Regions from separate parts of the Pseudomonas sessilinigenes genome, predicted to be linked through region 2. Evidence: predicted binding sites of a transcription regulator. Region 2 holds the regulator's gene; each other region holds the start of a gene.
What was found. The regulator sigma-54, encoded in region 2, starts transcription at its own class of promoters, with help from an activator protein. The targets are predictions, from matches to a motif close to ANTGGCATNNANNTTGCTNT.
Positions count from the first base shown of each region.

Region 1: the regulator sigma-54 is predicted to act here: its motif matches at 1,940-1,959, upstream of C4K39_RS09700 (CmpA/NrtA family ABC transporter substrate-binding protein).
Region 3: the regulator sigma-54 is predicted to act here: its motif matches at 3,607-3,626, upstream of flhA (flagellar biosynthesis protein FlhA).
Region 4: the regulator sigma-54 is predicted to act here: its motif matches at 2,987-3,006, upstream of glnK (P-II family nitrogen regulator).

Region 1 is NZ_CP027706.1:2,040,074-2,045,874, forward strand. Features, by position in the region: gene C4K39_RS09695 (ANTAR domain-containing response regulator) at 26-601, opposite strand; gene C4K39_RS09700 (CmpA/NrtA family ABC transporter substrate-binding protein) at 617-1,825, opposite strand; gene C4K39_RS09705 (quinone-dependent dihydroorotate dehydrogenase) at 2,053-3,072, shown strand; gene rmf (ribosome modulation factor) at 3,208-3,423, opposite strand; gene rlmKL (bifunctional 23S rRNA (guanine(2069)-N(7))-methyltransferase RlmK/23S rRNA (guanine(2445)-N(2))-methyltransferase RlmL) at 3,968-5,801, shown strand, end outside.
Region 2 is NZ_CP027706.1:1,013,930-1,019,730, reverse strand. Features, by position in the region: gene C4K39_RS04585 (KpsF/GutQ family sugar-phosphate isomerase) at 1-709, shown strand, start outside; gene C4K39_RS04580 (KdsC family phosphatase) at 710-1,234, shown strand; gene lptC (LPS export ABC transporter periplasmic protein LptC) at 1,244-1,816, shown strand; gene lptA (lipopolysaccharide transport periplasmic protein LptA) at 1,803-2,348, shown strand; gene lptB (LPS export ABC transporter ATP-binding protein) at 2,348-3,073, shown strand; gene C4K39_RS04560 (RNA polymerase factor sigma-54) at 3,256-4,749, shown strand; gene hpf (ribosome hibernation-promoting factor, HPF/YfiA family) at 4,908-5,213, shown strand; gene ptsN (PTS IIA-like nitrogen regulatory protein PtsN) at 5,226-5,690, shown strand; gene rapZ (RNase adapter RapZ) at 5,693-5,801, shown strand, end outside.
Region 3 is NZ_CP027706.1:1,794,672-1,800,472, reverse strand. Features, by position in the region: gene flhF (flagellar biosynthesis GTPase FlhF) at 1-1,318, opposite strand, end outside; gene flhA (flagellar biosynthesis protein FlhA) at 1,330-3,459, opposite strand; gene flhB (flagellar biosynthesis protein FlhB) at 3,671-4,846, opposite strand; gene fliR (flagellar biosynthetic protein FliR) at 4,850-5,632, opposite strand; gene fliQ (flagellar biosynthesis protein FliQ) at 5,637-5,801, opposite strand, start outside.
Region 4 is NZ_CP027706.1:3,894,423-3,900,223, reverse strand. Features, by position in the region: gene sutA (dormancy-specific transcriptional regulator SutA) at 13-336, opposite strand; gene C4K39_RS17965 (secondary thiamine-phosphate synthase enzyme YjbQ) at 439-864, opposite strand; gene C4K39_RS17960 (ammonium transporter) at 1,075-2,412, opposite strand; gene glnK (P-II family nitrogen regulator) at 2,448-2,786, opposite strand; gene C4K39_RS17950 (accessory factor UbiK family protein) at 3,199-3,459, shown strand; gene C4K39_RS17945 (YifB family Mg chelatase-like AAA ATPase) at 3,617-5,110, shown strand; gene C4K39_RS17940 (TetR/AcrR family transcriptional regulator) at 5,089-5,694, opposite strand; gene C4K39_RS17935 (ABC transporter six-transmembrane domain-containing protein) at 5,721-5,801, shown strand, end outside.

The DNA of each region.
Region 1 (5,801 bases), 1.0 Mb from region 2:
AAGAGCCGGGCCAGCCAGGCCCCGGTCAGCCCAGCAGTTCCTGCATGGCGATGATCTGCTCCGCCACCTGGATCAGCTTCTGCTGTCGGCTCATGGCCTGGCGGCGCATCAGGGTATAGGCCTGTTCCTCGTCGCAGGCCTTCATCTTCATCAGTAGCCCTTTGGCCAGCTCGATGCGCTTGCGCTCCGCCAGTTGCTGGTCCCGGGCCTGCAACTGGGCGCGCAGGGCCTGGTCGCTCTCGAAACGGGCCATGGCCACATCGAGGATCGGCTGCAGGCGCTGGACCTGGATGCCTTCGACGATGTAGGCGCTGACCCCGGACTTGATCGCCTGGCGCATCACCCCCGGGTCATGTTCGTCGGTGAACATCACGATGGGCCGGGGGCGGTCGCGGCTGACCAGCACCACTTGCTCCATGACGTCGCGCCCGGGCGACTCGGTATCGATCAGGATCACGTCCGGGCGCACCGTTTCGACGCGTCCGGGCAGGTCGATGGTCAGGCCTGACTCATCGATGACTTCGAACCCGGCTTCACTGAGCGCGGTCTTGAGTCGCCCGACTTTTTTCGCGGTGTCGTCGATCAACAGGATACGTAGCATCGTCACAGGCTCCGCTCAGCGTCGGGCCACGAGGGCCGGGGTTTCGCTCAGGGCATGCAGGCGGAAGCTGCGGGCGTAGGCGGCCGGCTGTGTGCCATCCCAGACCTTGCCATCGATCAGCTGGCTGCTGCGCATGTCTGGCCTGTTGGCCAGGCCAAGCTGTGCGGCGGCCTGGCGATACAGCTCCAGTTGCTGCACCCGGCGGGCCACGGCCAGGTAATCCGGGTCTTCGCGTAGCAGGCCCCAGCGGCGGAACTGGGTCATGAACCACATGCCGTCGGACAGGTAGGGCGGGTTCACCGCGCCCTGGTTGTAAAAGCTCAGGGCATGGGCGTCTTGCCAGCGATTGCCCAGTCCATCGGCATAGTCGCCCAGTAGCCGCGGCTCGATGCAGGCCAGCGAGGTATCGAGGTAGTCGCTGGCACTGAGCAGGCGCGCGGTGCTGCGACGGTTCTCCTGGCTTTGCTCGATGAAGCGGCTGGCCTCCAGAACGGCCATCACCAGGGCTCGGGCCGTGTTGGGGTACTGCTCGACAAAGGCTCGGGTACAGCCCAGGACCTTCTCTGGGTGGTCAGGCCAGATGGCCTGGCTGGTGGCCAGGGTGAACCCCAGGTCCTGTTGCGCGGCGCTGGCACTCCAGGGCTCGCCAACGCAGAAACCGTCTATTCGCCCGGCCTGCAGGTGGGCGACCATTTGCGGCGGCGGCACCACCACGCTGTCCACGTCCAGCAAGGGATGGATGCCCTGGCTGGCGAGCCAGTAATACAACCATAGGGCGTGGGTGCCGGTGGGAAAGGTCTGGGCGAAGGTCAGGCGCGCCCGGCTTTGGTGCACATGCTGCTCCAGTGCCTCAGGGCTGGTCACCTTGAGCGCTTGCAGGTTCCGGGACAGGTTGATGCTCTGGCCGTTGTGATTCAGGCCCATGAGCACTGCCATGTCGCAAGGGCCGGTGCCGCCTATGCCCAGGTGCACTGAATAGATCAGTCCGTACAGGCTGTGGGCGGCGTCCAGTTCGCCGCTGACCAGTTTGTCCCGCAGGCCGGCCCAGGAGCCCTGGCGCTTGAGGTTTAGGGTCAGGCCGTAGGGCTGGGCGAAGCCCTGGGTGGCGGCAACCACCAGGGAGGCGCAGTCGGTCAGGGGCATGAAGCCCAGGTCCAGCTCGGGCTTTTCCGGGGCATCGCTGCCGTTGACCCAGGCCAATGGCGAGTGTGGGCGTTCGATCATGGGGGCACCCTGTGTGAAAAGCCTCTTGGCCATTCGCCCGGACGGGGTGGGAGAGGGCGCTGGCACTGTCCTTGGGCCCGGGCAAGCGTTGCCCCGGGCGGGTTGGAGCAAGAGAGTGCAAGGCATATGCCATCGACAGGCGGATTTGCGTGGGTGCCTCGCGTGCAAGCCCCGGGCGCGGCTATAATCGGCGACCTATTTCGCCGCCAACCGAGTTCATCCCGCCCATGTATACCCTGGCCCGCCAGCTGCTGTTCAAACTCTCCCCGGAAACCTCCCACGATCTGTCCCTGGACCTGATCGGCGCGGGCGGGCGTTTGGGCCTCAACGGCCTATTGTGCAAGGCCCCGGCGCAGTTGCCGGTCAAGGTCATGGGGCTGGAGTTCGCCAATCCCGTGGGGCTGGCGGCCGGCCTGGACAAGAATGGCGCGGCCATCGACGGCTTCTCCCAATTGGGCTTCGGCTTCGTCGAGATCGGCACGGTCACGCCCCGTCCACAGCCCGGCAATCCGAAGCCACGGATCTTCCGCCTGCCCGAGGCGCAAGCCATCATCAACCGCATGGGGTTCAACAACCTCGGGGTGGACAATCTGCTGGCGCGGGTGGCGGCTGCCAAGTACAAGGGCGTGCTGGGCATCAACATCGGCAAGAACTTCGACACCCCGGTCGAGCGGGCGGTGGACGACTACCTGATCTGCCTGGACAAGGTCTATGCCCATGCCAGCTACGTCACCGTCAACGTCAGTTCGCCCAATACCCCTGGCCTGCGCAGCCTGCAGTTCGGCGAGTCGCTCAAGCAACTGCTGGCAGCCCTGAGCCGTCGCCAGCAGGAGCTGGCGGCAATCCATGGCAAGCGCGTGCCGTTGGCGATCAAGATCGCCCCGGACATGAGCGACGAAGAAACCGTGGAAGTGGCCCGGGCCCTGCTGGAGACGGGCATGGACGCGGTGATCGCCACCAACACCACCCTGGGGCGCGAAGGTGTCGAGGGCCTGGAACATGGCGCCGAAACCGGCGGCTTGTCCGGTGCGCCAGTGCGGGAGAAGAGCACCCACACCGTCAAGGTCCTGGCTACGGAGCTCGCCGGTCGCCTGCCGATCATTGCCGTGGGCGGTATTACCGAAGGCAAGCACGCCGCGGAGAAGATCGCCGCAGGGGCAAGCCTTGTGCAGTTGTACTCGGGCTTCATCTACAAGGGCCCGGCGCTGATCCGCGAGTCGGTGGATGCCATTGCGGCCATGGGCTGAGGGTTGTTGCGGGTGAGGCGGCAATAAAAAGGGCTCCTCGAAGGAGCCCCTGGGCCGAAGCCCGCCGCCCGGATGGGGCGTGCGTGGTTAAATCGTTGTGCATTCAAGTTTTTCAGGTGTCGGAATGTACCCTGATCAGCCGACAGCGCGAAGTTCGTTGAGTCTGTGTATACCCGCAGTGCCTGTCATACCGTCCCAGTTGTCGCCGCGTCCTTCTCGCCAGCCATTGATCCAGGCTTGGCGTACCGACGGTAGAGTAAATGGGCAAAGCTCACGGGACTTGCCATTAACGCCATACTGATATCCGCGTAAAAACGCTCTTTCCAACGGATCACGCTTTAGTCTTCTCATAGGGTGTTTCCCTCACTTGTTGACTGTATATGTCCCGTCGACCTTCATAGAGGTCGGGCAGATCGGTTCTGCCGTTGGTGCTCGCTGCCGGCGTCACGAGCCTTGATGTTGACGCCGTTGCGGCGCCAACCTGTGTTGAGTTCTAACCAATAGGTCACAGCAAGTGAATGATCGTTTTGTCATAAGGACGTAACGATAATGCTATCCAGGCCATAAGCCTGGACGGTTTTTGTATCGTGTTTGTCAAGCAAAGCCCGCTGTGGCTAGCCTCGGACTAGATGATGAGGTTAATGCTTTAGTAAGAATGTCGAACGGTTGCACTCAACTACTATTCGACGAAGGGTAGACTTATGTCATTTTATTGCCCTGACTTTTTATCTGCCCCGGCCTCTAAGTTTTTTTGTCCTGCAAAAAATCATGCTAGCCGGGGTGGGGCGGCACAGTCTCGTGCCATGCGAGCGCTCTTGAAGAAAAGCGCTTGATTAAAAACCGAGCGGGCGATGCGTTGTCCGTTCACTTATTTGCCTAAGGCCCTGGTATTTCCATGTCGGATCGTTACGAACTCTTCCTCACCTGTCCCAAAGGCCTTGAAGGCCTGCTGATCGAGGAAGCCACCGGGCTTGGCCTTGAACAAGCGCGCGAACACACCTCCGCCGTGCGCGGCATGGGCGACATGGAGACAGCTTATCGCCTGTGCTTGTGGTCGCGCCTGGCCAACCGGGTCTTGCTGGTCCTCAAGCGCTTCCCGATGAAAAACGCCGATGACCTCTACCAGGGCGTGCTGGATGTCGACTGGCAGGACCACATGCTGGCCGACGGTACCCTTGCCGTGGAGTTCAGCGGCCACGGCTCGGGTATCGACAACACCCATTTCGGCGCCCTGAAGGTCAAGGATGCCATCGTCGACAAATTGCGCACGCCCACCGGTGAGCGTCCTTCGGTGGATAAGCTCAATCCGGACTTGCGTATCCACCTGCGCCTGGATCGTGGCGAAGCCATTCTCTCCCTGGACCTGTCCGGCCACAGCCTGCACCAGCGTGGCTACCGCCTGCAGCAAGGCGCCGCACCGCTCAAGGAAAACCTGGCCGCCGCGATCCTGATCCGTTCCGGTTGGCCGCGCATTGCCGCCGAGGGCGGGGCCCTGGCCGACCCGATGTGTGGCGTCGGTACCTTCCTGGTGGAGGCCGCGATGATCGCCGCCGACATCGCTCCCAACCTCAAGCGCGAGCAATGGGGATTCAGCGCCTGGCAGGGGCATGTGCCCGCGCTGTGGCGCAAGCTGCATGACGAAGCCCTGGCCCGGGCACAGGCCGGACTGTCACGGCCGCCGCTGTGGATCCGTGGCTATGAGGCCGACCCACGCCTGATCCAGCCGGGCCGCAACAACGTCGAGCGTGCCGGCCTGAGCGACTGGATCAAGATCTACCAGGGCGAAGTGGCGACTTTCGAGCCGCGTCCGGACCAGAACCAGAAAGGCCTGGTGATCTGCAACCCCCCCTATGGCGAGCGCCTGGGTGACGAGGCCAGCCTGTTGTACCTCTACCAGAACCTGGGCGAGCGCCTGCGCCAGGCTTGCCTGAACTGGGAGGCTGCGGTGTTCACCGGCGCCCCGGACCTGGGCAAGCGCATGGGCATCCGCAGCCACAAGCAGTACTCGTTCTGGAACGGCGCCTTGCCTTGCAAGCTGTTGCTGATCAAGGTGCTGCCCGACCAGTTCGTCACGGGCGAGCGTCGCAGCCCCGAGCAGCGCCAGTTGGAGCGCGAACAGGCCCAGGCCGTGGCGGATGAGCCGCCAGTGCGCCAGTACAACAAGAACGGCAACCCGATCAAACCGGCTCCGGCTCCGGTAGTCGAGCAGGCCCGCCTGAGCGAAGGCGGGCAGATGTTCGCCAACCGCCTGCAGAAGAACCTCAAGCAGTTGGGCAAGTGGGCCAAGCGTGAGGGTATCGAATGCTATCGGGTCTACGACGCCGACATGCCCGAGTATTCCCTGGCCATCGACCTGTATCAGGACTGGGTGCACGTGCAGGAGTACGCCGCGCCCAAGTCGGTGGACCCGGAGAAGGCCCAGGCTCGCCTGTTCGATGCCCTGGCAGCGATTCCCCAGGCACTCAACGTCGACAAGAGCCGTGTGCTGATCAAGCGCCGCGAGCGCCAGAGCGGCACTCGCCAGTACGAGCGCCAGGGTGCCCAGGGGCAGTTCACCGAGGTCCGCGAAGGCGGGGTCAAGCTGCTGGTGAACCTTACCGACTACCTGGATACCGGGCTGTTCCTCGACCACCGGCCGATGCGCATGCGCATCCAGAAGGAGGCGGCCGGCAAGCGCTTCCTCAACCTGTTCTGCTACACCGCCACGGCCAGCGTGCACGCCGCCAAGG
Region 2 (5,801 bases):
TACCCGCGAAGACGTGATCCTGGCCCTCTCCAATTCCGGCTCCACCAATGAAATCGTGACCCTGTTGCCGCTGATCAAGCGCCTGGGCATCCAGTTGATCAGCATCACCGGCAACCCGGACTCACCGCTGGCCAAGGCCGCCGACGTCAATCTCAACGTGCATGTCGAGCAAGAAGCCTGCCCGCTGAACCTGGCCCCCACCTCTTCGACCACCGCCGCCCTAGTCATGGGCGACGCCCTGGCCGTGGCACTGCTGGAGGCCCGCGGCTTCACCGCCGAAGACTTCGCCTTCTCGCACCCCGGTGGCGCCCTGGGACGTCGCCTGCTGCTGAAGGTCGAGAACGTCATGCACGCCGGCGAACAACTGCCTCAGGTCCAGCGTGGCACCCTGCTTCGCGATGCCCTGATGGAGATGAGCCGCAAGGGCTTGGGCATGACCGTCATTGTCGAGGCGGACGGGCGCCTGGCCGGGGTCTTCACTGACGGCGACCTGCGCCGCACCCTGGACCGCAGCATCGATATCCACCACACCACCATAGACGAAGTCATGACCCTCCACGGCAAGACCGCACGTGCCGAGATGCTGGCGGCCGAAGCCCTGAAAATCATGGAAGACAATCGAATCAACGCACTGGTCGTCGTCGACCAGGAGGATCGCCCCATAGGCGCGTTCAACCTGTCCGACCTGTTGCGCGCAGGAGTGATGTAAATGAATGAGAACCTGCTGCAGCGCGGCAAGAACATCAAGCTGGCGGTTTTCGACGTCGACGGCGTGCTGACCGACGGTCGCCTGTACTTCCTCGAGGACGGCAGCGAATTCAAATCCTTCAGTACCCTCGACGGCCAGGGCATCAAGATGCTCATGGCCGCCGGAGTACAAACCGCGATCATCACCGGGCGCAAGACCCCCGTGGTCGAGCGCCGGGCCAAGAACCTGGGAATCCCCCACCTCTACCAGGGCCGCGAAGACAAGCTGGTCGTACTGGACGAGCTTCTTGCACAACTGGGCCTAAGCTATGAAGAGGTCGCCTACCTGGGCGACGACCTGCCCGACCTACCCGTGATCCGTCGTGTCGGCCTGGGCATGGCAGTCGCCAATGCCGCCGCCTTCGTTCGCGAGCACGCCCACGGCATCACCGTGGCCCGCGGCGGCGAAGGAGCGGCTCGCGAATTTTGCGAACTGATCCTGCATGCCCAGGGCCGCCTCGAAGCAGCCAATGCCGCTTATCTATAGAGTCCGCCAATGCTGAGTAAAAAGATTCGCAACATACTGATCTTCGGGACCATTGCCTTGCTATTCGCTGCGGTGGGCTACTGGAATATCAGCCCCGAGCGCTTCCTCGACAAGCCGGTGGTCCAGGTCGATGAAAGCGCCATCGACTATTTCGCGATCAATGCCCACAGCGTGCAGTACCTGCCCGATGGGAAGCTGCAATACGAGATGACCTCGGACAAGGTCGAGCACATCAAGGCCAGCCAGGTAACCCTGCTGACCCAGCCGGACCTGCACATGTACCGTGGCACCGCCTATCCGTGGCACGTCCAGAGCGAACGCGGCGAAGTCAACCCGGATGGCACTCAGGTCGAACTCATCGACTCGGTACGGGTTTCGCGCACTGACGAGAAGAATCGCAACCTGCTGATCACCAGCAGTCGCATGACAGTATTCCCACAGAAGCAATATGCGCAAACCGAGCAAGCCGTTAGAATCGACGGCGCCGACGGCGTGACCACGGCTACGGGAATGAAAGCGTATTTGAAAGACGGCAGGATGGACCTGCTATCGAACGTAAGAGGACAGTATGAGGCTCATTAAAACCCTCCCTATTTTGCTCAGTCTGGGCGCAGCACTGGGAAGCGTGAGCGCCTGGGCTCTGCCGAACGATAGCCAACAGCCGATCCGCATCCAGGCCGACGATGCCCAGCTCGATGACAAGAATGGCGTAGCCACCTATAAAGGCGACGTGATCATCACCCAGGGCTCGATGAAGATCACCGGCAACACCGTGACCATCACCCGGGCCAAGAGTGGTGAAATCGACGTCGTGACCTCGGTGGGCAACCTGGCCTACTTCGAGCAACTGCAGAAGCAGACCGATCCCAAGCCGGTCCAGGCCTACGCCGTGACCATCCAGTACCACGCCCAGCAAAACCGCGTCGTACTGATCGACAAGGCCAAGGTCATCAACGACGGTAATACCACCGAAGGCGAGAAGATCATCTACGACACCGTCAAGCAAGTGGCCAATGCCGGTCGCGCCAACGGCAGCTCGATTACCGCTCCCCGTCCGCGGATCGACATGGTCATCCAGCCGAAAAAGAAAACCGACGAGCAAAAGGCCCAGTAATGGCAACTCTGAAAGCCCAGCACCTGGCCAAGAGCTACAAGAGCCGACAGGTCGTGCGCGACGTCAGCCTGTCCATCGACAGCGGCCAGATCGTCGGCCTCCTTGGCCCCAACGGTGCAGGCAAGACCACCTGTTTCTATATGATCGTCGGCCTGGTCCAGGCCGACCAGGGCCGGGTGCTGATCGACGACCTGGATGTCAGCCATCAGCCCATGCACGGGCGCGCTCGCGCGGGCATCGGCTACCTGCCCCAGGAAGCCTCGATCTTCCGCAAGCTGTCGGTGGCCGACAACATCATGGCTATCCTCGAGACCCGCAAGGAACTCGATAAAGCAGGTCGTCGCCAGGAACTGGAAAGCCTGCTGCAGGAGTTCCACATCAACCATATCCGCGACAACCTCGGCATGAGCCTGTCCGGCGGCGAGCGTCGTCGCGTGGAGATTGCCCGCGCGCTGGCCACCGCACCCAAGTTCATCCTGCTGGACGAACCGTTCGCAGGCGTGGACCCGATCTCCGTCGGCGACATCAAGCAGATCATCCATCACCTCAAAGCCAAGGGCATCGGGGTACTGATCACCGACCACAACGTCCGCGAAACGCTGGACATCTGCGAAACCGCCTACATCGTCAATGACGGGCAACTGATCGCCGAAGGCGATTCTGCGACTATCCTGGCCAATGAGCTGGTCAAGGAAGTCTACCTGGGCCACGAATTCCGCCTGTAAAGGCTGACGTGTTGGGCTAGTAGCCAGGGCGCCGAAAACAGTAAATCCCTACAAAGTTTATTGTTACGACGCTCTAGGCAAACACTTCAGTTTCAGGCATATAATTTGCTTATGTTTGGCGCTTCGGCGCCCTGTAGTGGATGGCGCATGTGCGCCGGCAATTAAGGTGTTAAGCCCCTGCCATGAAACCATCGCTAGTCCTGAGAATGGGCCAGCAGCTGACGATGACACCGCAGCTGCAACAGGCCATCCGCCTGCTCCAATTGTCGACCCTGGACCTGCAACAGGAAATTCAGGAAGCCCTGGAGTCCAACCCGATGCTCGAACGCCAGGAAGATGGCGACGACTTCGACAACAGCGACCCCCTGGCCGACAACACCGAGTCCAAACCCAATACCGAAATCCAGGAACCCTCCTACCAGGAAACCGCCCCAACGGTGGACAGCCTCGAGGATGGCGAATGGAGCGAACGCATTCCCAACGAACTCCCGGTGGATACCGCCTGGGAAGATGTCTACCAGACCAGCGCCAGCAGCCTGCCCAGCAGCGATGATGACGAGTGGGACTTCACCACCCGCACCTCCGCTGGCGAAAGCCTGCAGAGCCACCTGCTCTGGCAACTGAACCTGGCCCCGATGTCGGACACCGACCGCTTGATCGCGGTGACCCTGATCGACAGCATCAACGACCAGGGCTACCTCGACGAGACCCTTGAAGAAGTCCTCGAGGCCTTCGACCCCGAACTGGATATCGAGCTGGACGAAATCGAAGCAGTCCTGCATCGCATCCAGCAATTCGAACCCGCCGGCATCGGTGCTCGCAACCTGGGTGAATGCCTGCTGTTGCAACTGCGCCAGCTACCGACCAAGACGCCTTGGCTGAGCGAAGCTCAGCGCCTGGTCAGCGACTACATAGACCTGCTGGGCAGCCGCGATTACAGCCAACTGATGCGGCGCATGAAGCTCAAGGAAGACGAACTGCGCCAGGTCATCGAACTGGTGCAAAGCCTCAACCCGCGCCCGGGCTCGCAGATCGAATCCAGCGAAGCCGAGTACGTGGTCCCGGACGTCATTGTGCGCAAGGACAACGAACGCTGGCTGGTGGAGCTGAACCAGGAGTCGGTACCACGCCTGCGAGTCAATGCCCAATATGCGGGCTTTGTACGTCGTGCCGACACCAGCGCAGACAACACCTTCATGCGCAATCAGCTGCAGGAGGCCCGCTGGTTCATCAAGAGCCTGCAAAGTCGCAACGAAACCCTGATGAAAGTCGCCACCCAGATCGTCGAGCATCAGCGCGGCTTTCTCGAGTATGGCGACGAGGCGATGAAGCCCCTGGTCCTGCATGACATCGCCGAAGCGGTGGGCATGCACGAATCGACGATTTCCCGGGTCACTACGCAGAAATTCATGCACACCCCACGGGGTATATATGAACTGAAATACTTTTTCTCCAGCCACGTCAGCACCTCGGAAGGCGGTGAATGCTCATCCACCGCGATCCGCGCAATCATCAAAAAACTGGTGGCGGCGGAAAATCAGAAAAAGCCGTTGAGTGACAGCAAGATCGCTGGTTTACTGGAGGCACAAGGTATTCAGGTAGCCCGCCGTACCGTCGCCAAGTACCGCGAATCCCTTGGGATCGCGCCTTCTAGCGAACGTAAGCGGCTGATGTAGCCGTAGGGCTGGCCACAGCGTTTCGGAGTGTGTCTGAATGCTCGCCAAACGGCGACCAGGCAAACCGCCTGATCGATGCGCAGCAGGCTTCAGACACGGTCCAGGTGGCAGGCAAAATGGCCTGCCGCGTCATGCACTGGCAACGAAGGAGAAGCTGTATGCAAGTCAACATCAGTGGACACCAACTCGAAGTGACTGAACCTCTGCGCGTCTACATCGGCGAAAAACTCGACCGACTGGAACGCCATTTTGACAAGATTACCAATGTGCAGGTCACCATGGCCGTCGAGAAGCTGAAGCAGAAGATCGAGGCTACGCTGCACATTCACGGTGGGGAGGTCGTCGCCAATGCAGAACATGACGATATGTATGCCGCAATCGACCTGCTCACGGACAAGCTTGACCGCCAACTGAAAAAGCACAAGGAAAAGCAACTCCACCTTCTCCAAGGCACGGGTCGCTGATACTCCCCTCCCATGATCCGACTTGAAAGCATCCTGACCCCCGGCCGTTCCCTGGTGAACGTGCCGGGAGGCAGTAAAAAACGTGCCCTCGAACAAATTGCCAACCTGATCAGCCGTGAAGTGCCCGATCTGGAGATGCAGGATGTCTTCGAGAGCCTGATTGCCCGCGAAAAACTCGGCTCCACCGGTTTTGGCAACGGCATCGCCATTCCTCACTGCCGCCTAAAGGGTTGCGAATCGCCCATCAGCGCACTGATGCACCTGGACGCTCCGATCGACTTCGACGCCATCGATGGCGCTCCGGTGGACCTGCTGTTCGTTCTGCTGGTCCCGGAAGCTGCGACCGATGCGCACCTGGAACTGCTTCGGCAGATCGCCAGCATGCTCGATCGCAAGGAGGTTCGTGACCGGTTGCGCAGTGCTACCAGCAACGAAGCCTTGTATCAGGTCGTCCTGGACGAGCAAAACAGGCAGTAACCATGCGCTTGATCATCGTCAGCGGCCGTTCCGGCTCAGGCAAAAGCACCGCCCTCGATGTTCTTGAGGACCACGGCTACTACTGCATCGACAACCTGCCCGCCGGCCTGC
Region 3 (5,801 bases), 780 kb from region 2:
CGACCCGCTTGGCCGGATTGTGGTACAGGTCAGCGAACATGTCGGCCATGGCCTCTTCGCTGGGTTCTTCCTGCATCTGCACGCTCACTGCGCGGCTCACCAACTGATGCCGGCGGGGCAGATGCAAGTCGTCAGGAATCCGCGGCCCATCGGTCAGATAGGCAACCGGCAGTTCGTGACTGATGGCCAGGCTCAATACCTCGCCAAGACTGGCCGTTTCATCCAGTTTAGTCAGGATGCAACCGGCCAGGCCGCAGCGCTTGTAGCTGTGGTAGGCGGCGGTCAGCACCTGCTTCTGGCTAGTGGTGGCCAGCACCAGGTAGTTCTTCGCCCGGATACCGCGACCGGCCAGGCTTTCCAGTTGCATGCGCAGCGCCGGATCGCTGGCCTGCAGGCCGGCGGTATCGATCAGCACCACGCGCTTGCGCAACAGTGGGTCCAGGGCCTGGGCCAGGGACTGGCCAGGGTCGACATGGGTCACCGAGACATTGAGGATCCGCCCCAGGGTCTTGAGTTGCTCCTGGGCGCCGATGCGATAACTGTCCATGCTCACCAGCGCGATGTTCTGCGCACCGTACTTGAGCACATAGCGCGCCGCCAGCTTGGCCAGGGTCGTGGTCTTGCCCATGCCGGCCGGGCCGACCATGGCAATCACCCCGCCCTCTTCCAGAGGCTCGAGCTCCGGTGTCTGGATCATCCGCGCCAGGTGGGCCAGGAGCATGCGCCAGGCCTGGCGAGGCTCGTCGATATCGGTGATCAAGGCCAGCAGGTCGCGCGCCAGCGGGCCGGAAAGGCCAATGCGCTGCAGCCGGCGCCAGAGATTGGCCTGCTCCGGACGACTGCCCTGCAACTGGCTCCAGGCCAGGGAGCCCAGCTGGACTTCCAGCAGCTCGCGCAGGCCGTTGAGCTCGAAACGCATCGAATCCAGGGCACGATTGTCCACCGCCGGTGCAGCAGGGGCTGGCGCCGGGCGCGGGCGCTCGGTCAGGGTCGGTTCGATCAGGGGCTCGGCGGCGGTCAACGGCAGGCCGGCGAACAACTGACGGTTGGTCATCGAGGTACTGTCGCCCTCGCTGCGCAGGCTGAGTTCGGCCTGGGCCGTGACGATCCGCGACTGAGTCTTGCGCAGCTCGTCCTCGAGCTCCATGTTCGGAACCCGCGGCGACAGTGCCGACAACTTGTAATCCAGCGCCGCCGTCAGCTCGACACCACCGGCGATCCGGCGGTTGCCGATGATGGCAGCCTCAGCGCCCAGCTCATCACGAACCAGCTTCATGGCCTGACGCATATCGGCGGCGAAAAAACGCTTAACTTGCATAACCCACTACCTCAGCCGTTGGGCCCTACTGTCGCAACGATGGTCACTTGCTTGTTGTCAGGAATTTCCTGGTACGCCAGCACATGCAAACCCGGAACGGCCAAGCGACCGAACCGCGAGAGCATGGCGCGGACCGGACCTGCAACCAACAGGATCACCGGTTGACCTTGCATCTCTTGACGCTGCGCCGCTTCGATCAGCGAACGCTGCAGCTTTTCTGCCATGCTTGGCTCGAGCAGAACGCCTTCTTCCTGGCCTTGTCCTGCCTTCTGCAAACTGCTGAGCAAAATTTGTTCCAACCTTGGCTCCAAGGTGATCACAGGCAGCTCGGACTCAGTACCTACAATGCTTTGGACAATGGCGCGCGAGAGTCCGACGCGGACCGCAGCCACCAAAGCGGCAGTATCTTGACTCTTAGCGGCATTGTTGGCGATGGCCTCGGCAATGCTGCGAATGTCCCGCACGGGCACCTGCTCGGCCAACAGCGCCTGCAGCACCTTGAGCAACTGCGACAACGACAGCACGCCCGGCACCAGCTCCTCGGCCAGCTTCGGCGAACTCTTGGCCAGCAGCTGCATCAGTTGCTGGACTTCCTCGTGGCCGATCAGCTCACTGGAATGCTTGTACAGAATCTGGTTCAAGTGGGTCGCGACCACGGTGCTGGCGTCCACCACGGTGTAGCCCAGGGATTGGGCCTGGGGCCGCTGGCTGATCTCGATCCATACCGCTTCCAGGCCGAAGGCCGGGTCCCGGGCGGCGATGCCATTGAGCGTGCCGTAGACCTGCCCCGGGTTGATCGCCAGTTCGCGATCCGGGTAGATCTCGGCCTCGGCCAGGATCACGCCCATCAGGGTCAGGCGATAGGCGCTGGGCGCCAGGTCCAGGTTATCGCGGATATGCACGGTGGGCATGAGGAATCCCAGGTCCTGGGACAACTTCTTGCGCACGCCCTTGATCCGCGCGAGCAACTGCCCACCCTGGTTGCGGTCCACCAGGGGAATCAGGCGGTAGCCGACTTCCAGGCCGATCATGTCGATGGGAGTCACGTCATCCCAGCCCAGCTCCTTGGTTTCCATGGCCCGCGCCGGAGATGGCAGCAGTTCCTGCTGGCGCTGCACCTCTTCCTCGGCCCGGATCTTGGCCTGCTGCTGCTTTCTCCAGACCAGGTAGGCCGCACCACCTGCCACCAGCGCCAGGCTGAGGAAGGACACATGCGGCATGCCCGGCACCAACCCCATCACCGCCATCAGCGCGGCGGCGACGGCCAGCGCCTTGGGCGAGGCGAACATCTGGCGATTGATCTGCTTGCCCATTTCCTCGGAACCCGAGGCCCGGGTCACCATGATCGCCGCCGCGGTGGACAGCAGCAGCGAAGGCAACTGCGCCACCAAACCGTCACCGATGGTCAGCAAGGCATAGACCCGACCCGCGTCGGCAAAGGTCATGTTGTGCTGGAACATGCCGACCGCCATACCGCCGATCAGGTTGATGAACAGGATCAGCAGGCCAGCGATGGCGTCACCGCGAACGAACTTGCTGGCACCGTCCATGGAACCGTAGAACTCGGCTTCCTGGGCGACTTCGGCGCGGCGCGCCTTGGCCTGGTTCTGGTCGATCAGGCCGGCGTTGAGGTCGGCGTCGATGGCCATCTGCTTGCCGGGCATGGCGTCCAGGGTGAAGCGCGCGCTCACCTCGGAGATCCGCCCCGCACCCTTGGTCACCACCACGAAGTTGATGATCATGAGGATCGCGAAAACCACGATACCCACGACATAGTTGCCGCCGATCACCACTTCGCCGAAAGCCTGGATCACCTTGCCCGCAGCGGCATGCCCCTCTTGGCCGTGGAGCATCACCACCCGGGTCGAGGCCACGTTGAGCGCCAGGCGCAACAAGGTCGCCACCAGCAGGATGGTGGGAAAGACGGCGAAATCCAGTGGCCGCAAGGCATAGACGCAGACCAGCAGGACCACGATCGACAGGGCGATGTTGAAGGTAAAGAACACGTCCAGCAGGAACGCCGGCACCGGCAGCATCATCATGGCCAGCATGACCAACAGCAGCACCGGCACACCCAGGTTGCCCCGACCAAGGTCGGCCAGGTTACTGCGAGCCGTGTTGATTAACTGAGTGCGATCCACCGATTTACCCCGTTCCGTAAAGCAAACTTTTGACGCCTGAAGCGATACAGGGCGGCTACTGCAAGAAGCCTTCCAACTTTCACCTGGACAGCTCAATCAAGCATTTGCGCCCATTTCGTCACGCAAGGAGCTGCACCTGGAAGGCCCTGAGGAAGGTTAATAGCAATTAGCCATTTTTCTGACGAACAAGCCCGAACGGGCGAGGCTCGTGCTAGGCAGGTTTCGCCGGCCCCGAAGCCGGTCGATTGCCGGCGCTGTCGCGCTGCAAGTCGTCGGGGATCTGCGGGTCCTTGAGCGGGTCCGGGCGCTTGCCCTTGCCGGCGCGATGTTGGCGAATCTGATAGACGTAGGCCAGGACCTGGGCCACCGCCAGGTACAGGCCGGCCGGGATCTCCTCCTCAAGCTCGGTGGAGTAGTAGATCGAGCGAGCCAGCGCCGGGGACTGCAGCAACATGATCTCGTGAGCCGTGGCGATCTCACGGATCTGTTGCGCCAGGAAGTCCGTGCCCTTGGCCAGCAGCATCGGCGCCCCGCCCTTCTCGGCATCGTACTTGAGGGCCACGGCATAGTGGGTCGGGTTGGTGATCACCACGTCAGCCTCAGGAATGGCCGCCATCATCCGCCGCTGGGACATCTCGCGCTGCACCTGGCGAATCCGCTGCTTGACCTCCGGTCGCCCCTCCTGGTCCTTGTGCTCGTCGCGCACTTCCTGCTTGGTCATCATCAGCTTCTTGTGGGCCTGGTACAGCTGCACCGGCACATCCACCGCGGCAATCAGGATCAGCCCGCAAGCCATCCACAAGGTGCTCCAGCCCACCACCTGGACACTATGGATGATCGCCAGCTCAAGGGGCTCATGGGCGATCCGCAGCAGGTCGTCGATATCGGAGGACAACACCGACAGTGCCACGAATAGCACCAGGCTGAACTTGGCCAGGGCCTTGAGCAGCTCGATCAACGCCGTGAAGGAGAACATCCGCTTCAGCCCATTGGCCGGATTCATCCGGCTGAACTTGGGCGCCAGGCTCTTGCCGGCGAACAGCCAGCCTCCCAGGGAAATCGGCCCGATGATGGCCGCCAGCAGCAGCGTCAACAGCACCGGCTGCACCGCCAGGATGGCGATCTTGCCCGAGTGCAGCAGATACAAGCCCATGGCCCCGGGGCTGAGCAGCACATCGCGCGGCAGGGAAAAATTCAGGCGCATGATCTCCAGGAGGTTCTGCGCCAGGTTCGCACCGAAGACCAGCAGGCCTCCAGCCCCGGCCAACATGATGGCCAGGGTGTTGAGCTCCTTGGAGCGAGCGATCTCGCCCTTTTCCCGGGAGTCCTTCTTGCGTTTCTCCGTGGGGTCTTCTGTCTTGTCCTGACCGCTCTCGCTCTCAGCCATGGCTCAACGTGACCTCGCCAATTCGCGCAAGAACTGCAAGGCCTCGGCGGCCAGCGGTTGATACTGGTTGAGAATGTCGGCGAGGCTGATCCAGACGATACCCATCCCCAGCACCAGGGTCAGGGGGAAACCGATGGAGAAGATGTTCAACTGTGGCGCCGCCCGGGTCATCACGCCGAAGGCGATGTTCACCACCAGCAAGGCGGTGATCGCCGGCAACACCAACAGTAGCGCCGCCCCCAGCACCCAACCCAGCTTGCCGACCAGCTCCCAGTAATGATTGACCATCAGCCCGCCACCGACCGGCAGCGTGGTGAAACTTTCCACCAGCACCTCGAACACCACCAGGTGGCCGTTCATGGCCAGGAACAGCAAAGTCACCAGCATGGTGAAGAATTGCCCGATCACCGCCACCGAGACACCGTTGGTCGGGTCGACCATGGAAGCGAAGCCCATGCCCATCTGGATCGCGACGATCTGCCCGGCGATGACAAAGGCCTGGAAGAACAACTGCAAGGCAAACCCGAGCACGGCACCGATCAGTATCTGCTCAGCCACCAGCAGCAGGGCACTGGCGTCCAGCGCATGCACCTCGGGCATGGGCGGTAGCGCCGGGGTGATCACCACGGTGATCGCCAGGGCGAAGTACAAGCGCACCCGCCGCGGCACCAGGGTCGTGCCGAAGACCGGCATCACCATCAACAGCGAGGTGACCCGGAACAGCGGCAGCACGAAGCTCGCCACCCAGCTGCTGATCTGGGTATCGGTCAACGCCAGCAAGGACATGGGTTCAGCCGATCAACTGCGGAATACTGCCGTACAACTGACGGATGTATTCCATGAAGGTCTGCACCAGCCAGGGGCCGGCGACAATCAGGGTCACCAGCATCACCAGCAAGCGCGGCAGGAAGCTCAGGGTCTGCTCGTTGATCTGCGTGGCCGCCTGGAACATGGC
Region 4 (5,801 bases), 2.9 Mb from region 2:
AAGTAGCAAGGCTCAGATAGGCCGGCTGCCGTACTTGTTATCAGGCTTCTTGGGCGGATCGGCGACCACGTTGGCCTCGACTTCCTGCACTTTACCGCCACGGGCCAGGAACTCCTCCATGGCACGCGCCAGTGCATCGCGCTCCTTGTTCTTGGCTTCGACGCTCGGCAATTCGTCTACCGAGACGGCCGCCTTGGACTTGCCTTTGGCGGTCGGAGCAGGAACATCACTGCCATCGTCTTCCGCCACATCGTCGGCGGCCGCTTCCAGACCTTCTTCGGTTTCGTCTTCGTCACCTACTTCGAGGTCGTCGTTTTCCAGATCATCGTCGCTCATGTTCTACCTCATGACTTGCGAAAAGCAGATTAGTTATAGCCCAGCTCGGCCGACTGTCGAAGGCCGCCGGAAAAAAATCAACGTCCACTGATACTCAGCGGCTTATGCCTTATCACCCTGCAAGGTGGCAAGGACTTTGCGAGCACCGCCGTGATCACGATGCTCGCCCAGATAGACGCCTTGCCAGGTGCCCAGCGCCAGGCGTCCCGCCGAGATCGGCAAAGTCAACTGGCAGCCTAGCAAACTGGCCTTGAAGTGCGCCGGGAGGTCGTCCGCGCCTTCGTCGTTATGCTCATACCCAGCCATGCCTTGCGGCACCAGGGCGTTGAAGAAACGTTCGAAATCGCGCCGAACCGCCGGATCGGCATTCTCGTTGACGGTCAACGAGGCCGAAGTATGTTGTAGCCACAAATGCAGCAGACCCACCCGACATGCCTTCAACTCAGGCAGGCCGGCGAGCAACTCGTCCGTTACCAGGTGAAAGCCCCGGGGCCTGGCCCGCAGGGTAATCAGGGTCTGTTGCCACATACCTATCTCCGCGCTTCGGCGCGCATTCTAGCGCGCTCAGGAAAAAAACAAAGCGCCTAATAATCCTGCTTTAGTGTAAGCATTTGCCCTACTAAAAATCGTCATGGCAAACACGCCAAGGCTTACCAGAAAAACCTTTCAGCCTTCCCCGAGATCAAAACCCAGGCAAAAAAAAAGCCCGGCCAGTGCCGGGCTTTTTCGTTGGCGCCGTTACAGGTTGTAGCCACGCTCGTTGTGCTGCGCCAGGTCGAGGCCGACCGCTTCCTCTTCCTCGGTCACCCGCAGCCCGATGATGACGTCCAGCACCTTGAGGATGATGAAGGTAGCAATGGCGGTGTAGATCACCGTCAGGCCCACGCCCTTGGCCTGGACCCAGACTTGGGCGGCAACGTCGGTCACGGTGCCGAAGCCACCCAGGGAAGGCGCGGCAAACACACCCGTCAGGATCGCTCCGAGAATACCGCCGATACCGTGCACGCCGAAGGCATCCAGGGAGTCGTCGTAGCCCAGTTTGCGCTTGAGGCTGGTTGCGCAAAAGAAGCACACCACACCCGCCGACAGGCCAATGATCAAGGCGCCCATCGGGCCCACGGTACCCGCCGCCGGCGTGATCGCCACCAGGCCGGCCACTACGCCCGATGCGATCCCCAGGGCGCTGGGCTTGCCATGGGTGAACCACTCGGCAAACATCCAGCCCAGGGCTGCGGCAGCGGTGGCGATCTGGGTCACCAACATCGCCATGCCGGCAGTGCCATTGGCCGCGGCAGCTGAACCGGCGTTGAAGCCGAACCAGCCGATCCACAGCATCGCCGCGCCCATCAGGGTGTAACCCAGGTTATGCGGAGCCATCGGCGTGGTAGGAAAACCCTTGCGCTTGCCCAGCACCAGGCAGGCTACCAGCCCGGCGACACCGGCATTGATGTGCACCACCGTACCACCGGCGAAGTCCAGCACCCCCCAGTCGCCCATCAGCGAACCCGGACCGCTCCAGACCATGTGTGCGATCGGTGCGTACACCACGGTGAACCAGATACCCATGAAGATCAGCATGGCCGAGAACTTCATCCGCTCGGCGAAGGCCCCAACGATCAGCGCCGGGGTGATGATGGCGAAGGTCATCTGGAAAGTGACGAACACCGCCTCGGGAAACAGCGCTGCCGGACCGGTCACACTGGCCGGGGTGATACCGGCGAGGAAGGCTTTGGACAGCCCGCCGACGAACGAATTGAGATTGACCACGCCAGCTTCCATCCCGCTGGTGTCGAACGCGATGCTGTAGCCATAGATGAACCACAGGACGGTAATCAGGCCAGTGATGGCGAAGCACTGCATCATGACCGAAAGGATGTTCTTGGAACGCACCATGCCGCCGTAGAACAGCGCCAGCCCGGGGATGGTCATGAACAGTACCAGGGCGGTGGAGGTCAGCATCCAGGCGGTGTCGCCGGAATTCAGGACTGGAGCAGCCGCTTCGTCTGCCGCCATGGCCAAGCCAGGCATTACGAGGGGCAAAAGGGCTCCTAGCCCTGCGAATTTACGCAGAGTCATGTTGTTTTCTCCTGGGGCGTTGGGTTTGGGGCGGCTTAGATTGCGTCGGTATCGGTTTCGCCGGTACGGATGCGAATAGCCTGTTCCAGATTGACCACGAAGATCTTGCCGTCACCGATCTTGCCGGTGTTGGCAGCCTTGGTGATGGCCTCGATGACCCGGTCCAGATCCTTGTCGTCGATGGCGACATCGATCTTCACCTTGGGCAGGAAATCGACCACATATTCCGCGCCGCGGTACAGCTCGGTATGGCCCTTCTGCCGACCGAAGCCCTTGACCTCGGTGACGGTAATGCCCTGCACGCCGATTTCGGACAGCGACTCGCGCACGTCGTCCAACTTGAACGGCTTGATGATGGCGGTGACTAGCTTCATGAAACTCTCTCCCGAATTGGTGGACTTGCCCCAGGAAAACAAACCCGACTCAAGTCTAAGCGCAGTGCCTGGCTTTGTAACGCATCGTCGGCCTTCCTCAGCCGGACCGACGCTAGCCGCCCTGACGAAACACTCCCCCGTTTCGTCGGTCGCACTGCATTCGTCACAGCGACTGCATCAGTGCATGGGTCACCAGGGTCTAAGCAGAAAGCTTGCCAGGTCGGGAAATACCAACGATTTCAGCCCCTTGCTGGCGTTCAGCCTGCTGGGCCATGAAACAGTGCCGCAGATACGCACAATAACGGTGCGCCAGCATTCGGCCAGATGCGCAAAAAACGTGCAGCCTCCGCCGCGCCAAGCCCTCGGTTCGTGCGTGATACACTGCGCCCCATCAGCTCTTCAGGACATTCCCATGCTCGCCCCCAAAGACCTCCTCGACACCCTGAGCGGCCACGCCTCACGCTTGTTCAGTGGCGAAACGCCTCTGCCCCGCAACGAAATCGAAAGCCAGTTCAAGGCCCTGCTGCAAAGCGGCTTCAGCAAGCTGGACCTGGTCAGCCGGGACGAGTTCGATAGCCAGATGGTCGTCCTGGCCCGCACCCGGGCTCGCCTGGAGAGCCTCGAAGCCAAGGTCGCCGAGCTGGAAGCCAGGCTGGAACCGAAGGATCAATGAGCTGACACCCTCCTCGCCGGCCGCGCGCCTTCAGCACAGCTGAAGGACAGGCCGGCGACACATCCTGTCTGCATTGCCCAGCGCTTGCGCTGCCCCCCTCGCCTATCCTTGCAACACCGCAGGACGCGGTTCCCGCCGCTGCAAGGAAGAACGTCGCATGTCCCTGGCCATCATCCACAGCCGCGCCCAGGTGGGCGTGCAAGCACCTGCAGTCAGCGTCGAAGTGCACCTGGCCAACGGCCTGCCTAGCCTGACCCTGGTGGGCCTGCCCGAAACGGCAGTCAAGGAAAGCAAGGACCGGGTCCGCAGCGCGATCCTCAATGCCGGGTTCGACTTCCCCGCCCGACGCATCACCCTCAACCTGGCACCCGCTGACCTGCCCAAAGATGGCGGGCGCTTCGACCTGGCGATCGCCCTGGGCATCCTCGCCGCGAGCCGGCAACTGCCGACAGAGGCGCTGGACAACGTCGAATGCCTCGGGGAGCTGGCCTTGTCCGGCACCGTGCGCCCGGTACGTGGTGTCTTGCCGGCCGCGCTGGCGGCACGCGATGCCGGGCACCGCCTGCTGGTGCCCCGGGCCAACGCCGAGGAAGCCTGCCTGGCCTCGGGCTTGACGGTGATCGCGGTGGACCACCTGCTGGAAGCAGTGGCTCATCTCAATGGGCAGGCACCGATCCCGCCATGCGCGCCCCAAGGCCTGCCGCTCAACCACACGCCCTACCCCGACCTCAGCGAAGTCCAGGGTCAACTGGCTGCCAAGCGCGCCCTGCTGGTCGCCGCATCCGGCGCCCACAACCTGCTGTTCTGCGGCCCTCCCGGCACCGGCAAGACCTTGCTCGCCAGCCGCCTGCCCGGCTTGCTGCCGCCCCTGGAAGAACACGAGGCGCTGGAGGTGGCGGCCATCCAGTCGGTGAGTAGCCTCGCACCGCTCACTCATTGGCCACAACGCCCATTTCGCCAGCCTCACCACTCGGCGTCGGGGCCCGCCCTGGTTGGTGGAGGCTCGAAACCGCAGCCCGGGGAGATCACCCTGGCGCATCACGGGGTACTGTTTCTCGATGAATTGCCGGAGTTCGACCGCAAGGTCCTCGAAGTACTGCGCGAGCCCATGGAGTCGGGGCAAATCGTCATTGCCCGGGCCCGTGACCGGGTGCAGTTTCCAGCACGCTTCCAACTGGTCGCGGCGATGAATCCCTGCCCTTGTGGTTACCTGGGCGAACCCAGCGGTCGCTGCCGGTGCACAGCGGAACAGATCCAGCGTTATCGCAACAAGCTCTCCGGCCCGTTGCTGGACCGCATCGACCTGCACTTGACGGTGGCTCGCGAAGCCACCGCGCTGAATCCCACCCCCCAGCCAGGCGACGACAGCGCCAGCGCCGCTGCCCGGGTAGCCCGGGCCCGCGAGCGACAGCTACAACGCCAGGGTTGCGCCAACGCCTTGCTCGATCTGCCCGGCCTGGGTCGTCATTGCAAGTTATCCACAGCCGACGAGCGCTGGCTGGAAAGCGCCTGCGAGAACCTGGGGTTGTCGCTGCGCGCGGCCCACCGCCTGCTCAAGGTGGCACGGACCCTGGCCGACCTGGAGCAGGCCAGCGTCATCGGCCGCGAACACCTGGCGGAGGCGCTGCACTATCGGCTCGCAAGTGGCTGAGGAGCCTGCGTCGCAAACCCCAGGAGCAGCCCGGCGACTTCCATCACCTCATCCAGCGCTGCCTGTTCCGCTTCGCCGGAGGCCAGCAGCAACAGGTCATCGGTGTACCCCATGGTCTGGGCGAAGATCTGCCGGGCTGCCCGTTCCGCATCGGCACAACGGAACACCTCAGCCTGGACACCCTTGGCGATGATCGATGCCAGCAGTGCCTGCCACTGGCCGTTGATCTGCAGGTAGACCTCAGCCAGTTCGGCGTCGTGCATTGCTTCATCCCAGGCGTCGAGCCACAGCCCCCAGCCGATGCTGCTGGAGGCCGTCAGGCAATCGAGGAGGAATATTCGCAGGGCCTGTGCAGGCTCTGCATCGCGCACCAGGTCGGCCACCGCCTCCAGCTGGCCATTGGCGAACCGCACGAAGGCTTCGCGGCGCAACTCCTTCCAGTCACGGAAGTAGTGGTAGATGTGACTGCGAGACAACCCGGCATGCTCGGCCAGGTCACGGGTGGATACCTCGGCGAAACCCTTGCTGTGAAACAGTTCCAGGGCAGCGCTGATGATCTGCTCCTTACGGTCGTTACGGGACATCGGTAGCTGGACCTCTTGGCGCCGGAATGAACGGCACTTGCGTTTTGAGCGGTCGCTCAAAGATAATTGAGCACTCGCTCAATATTAACCGTTATCACACTTGTGGT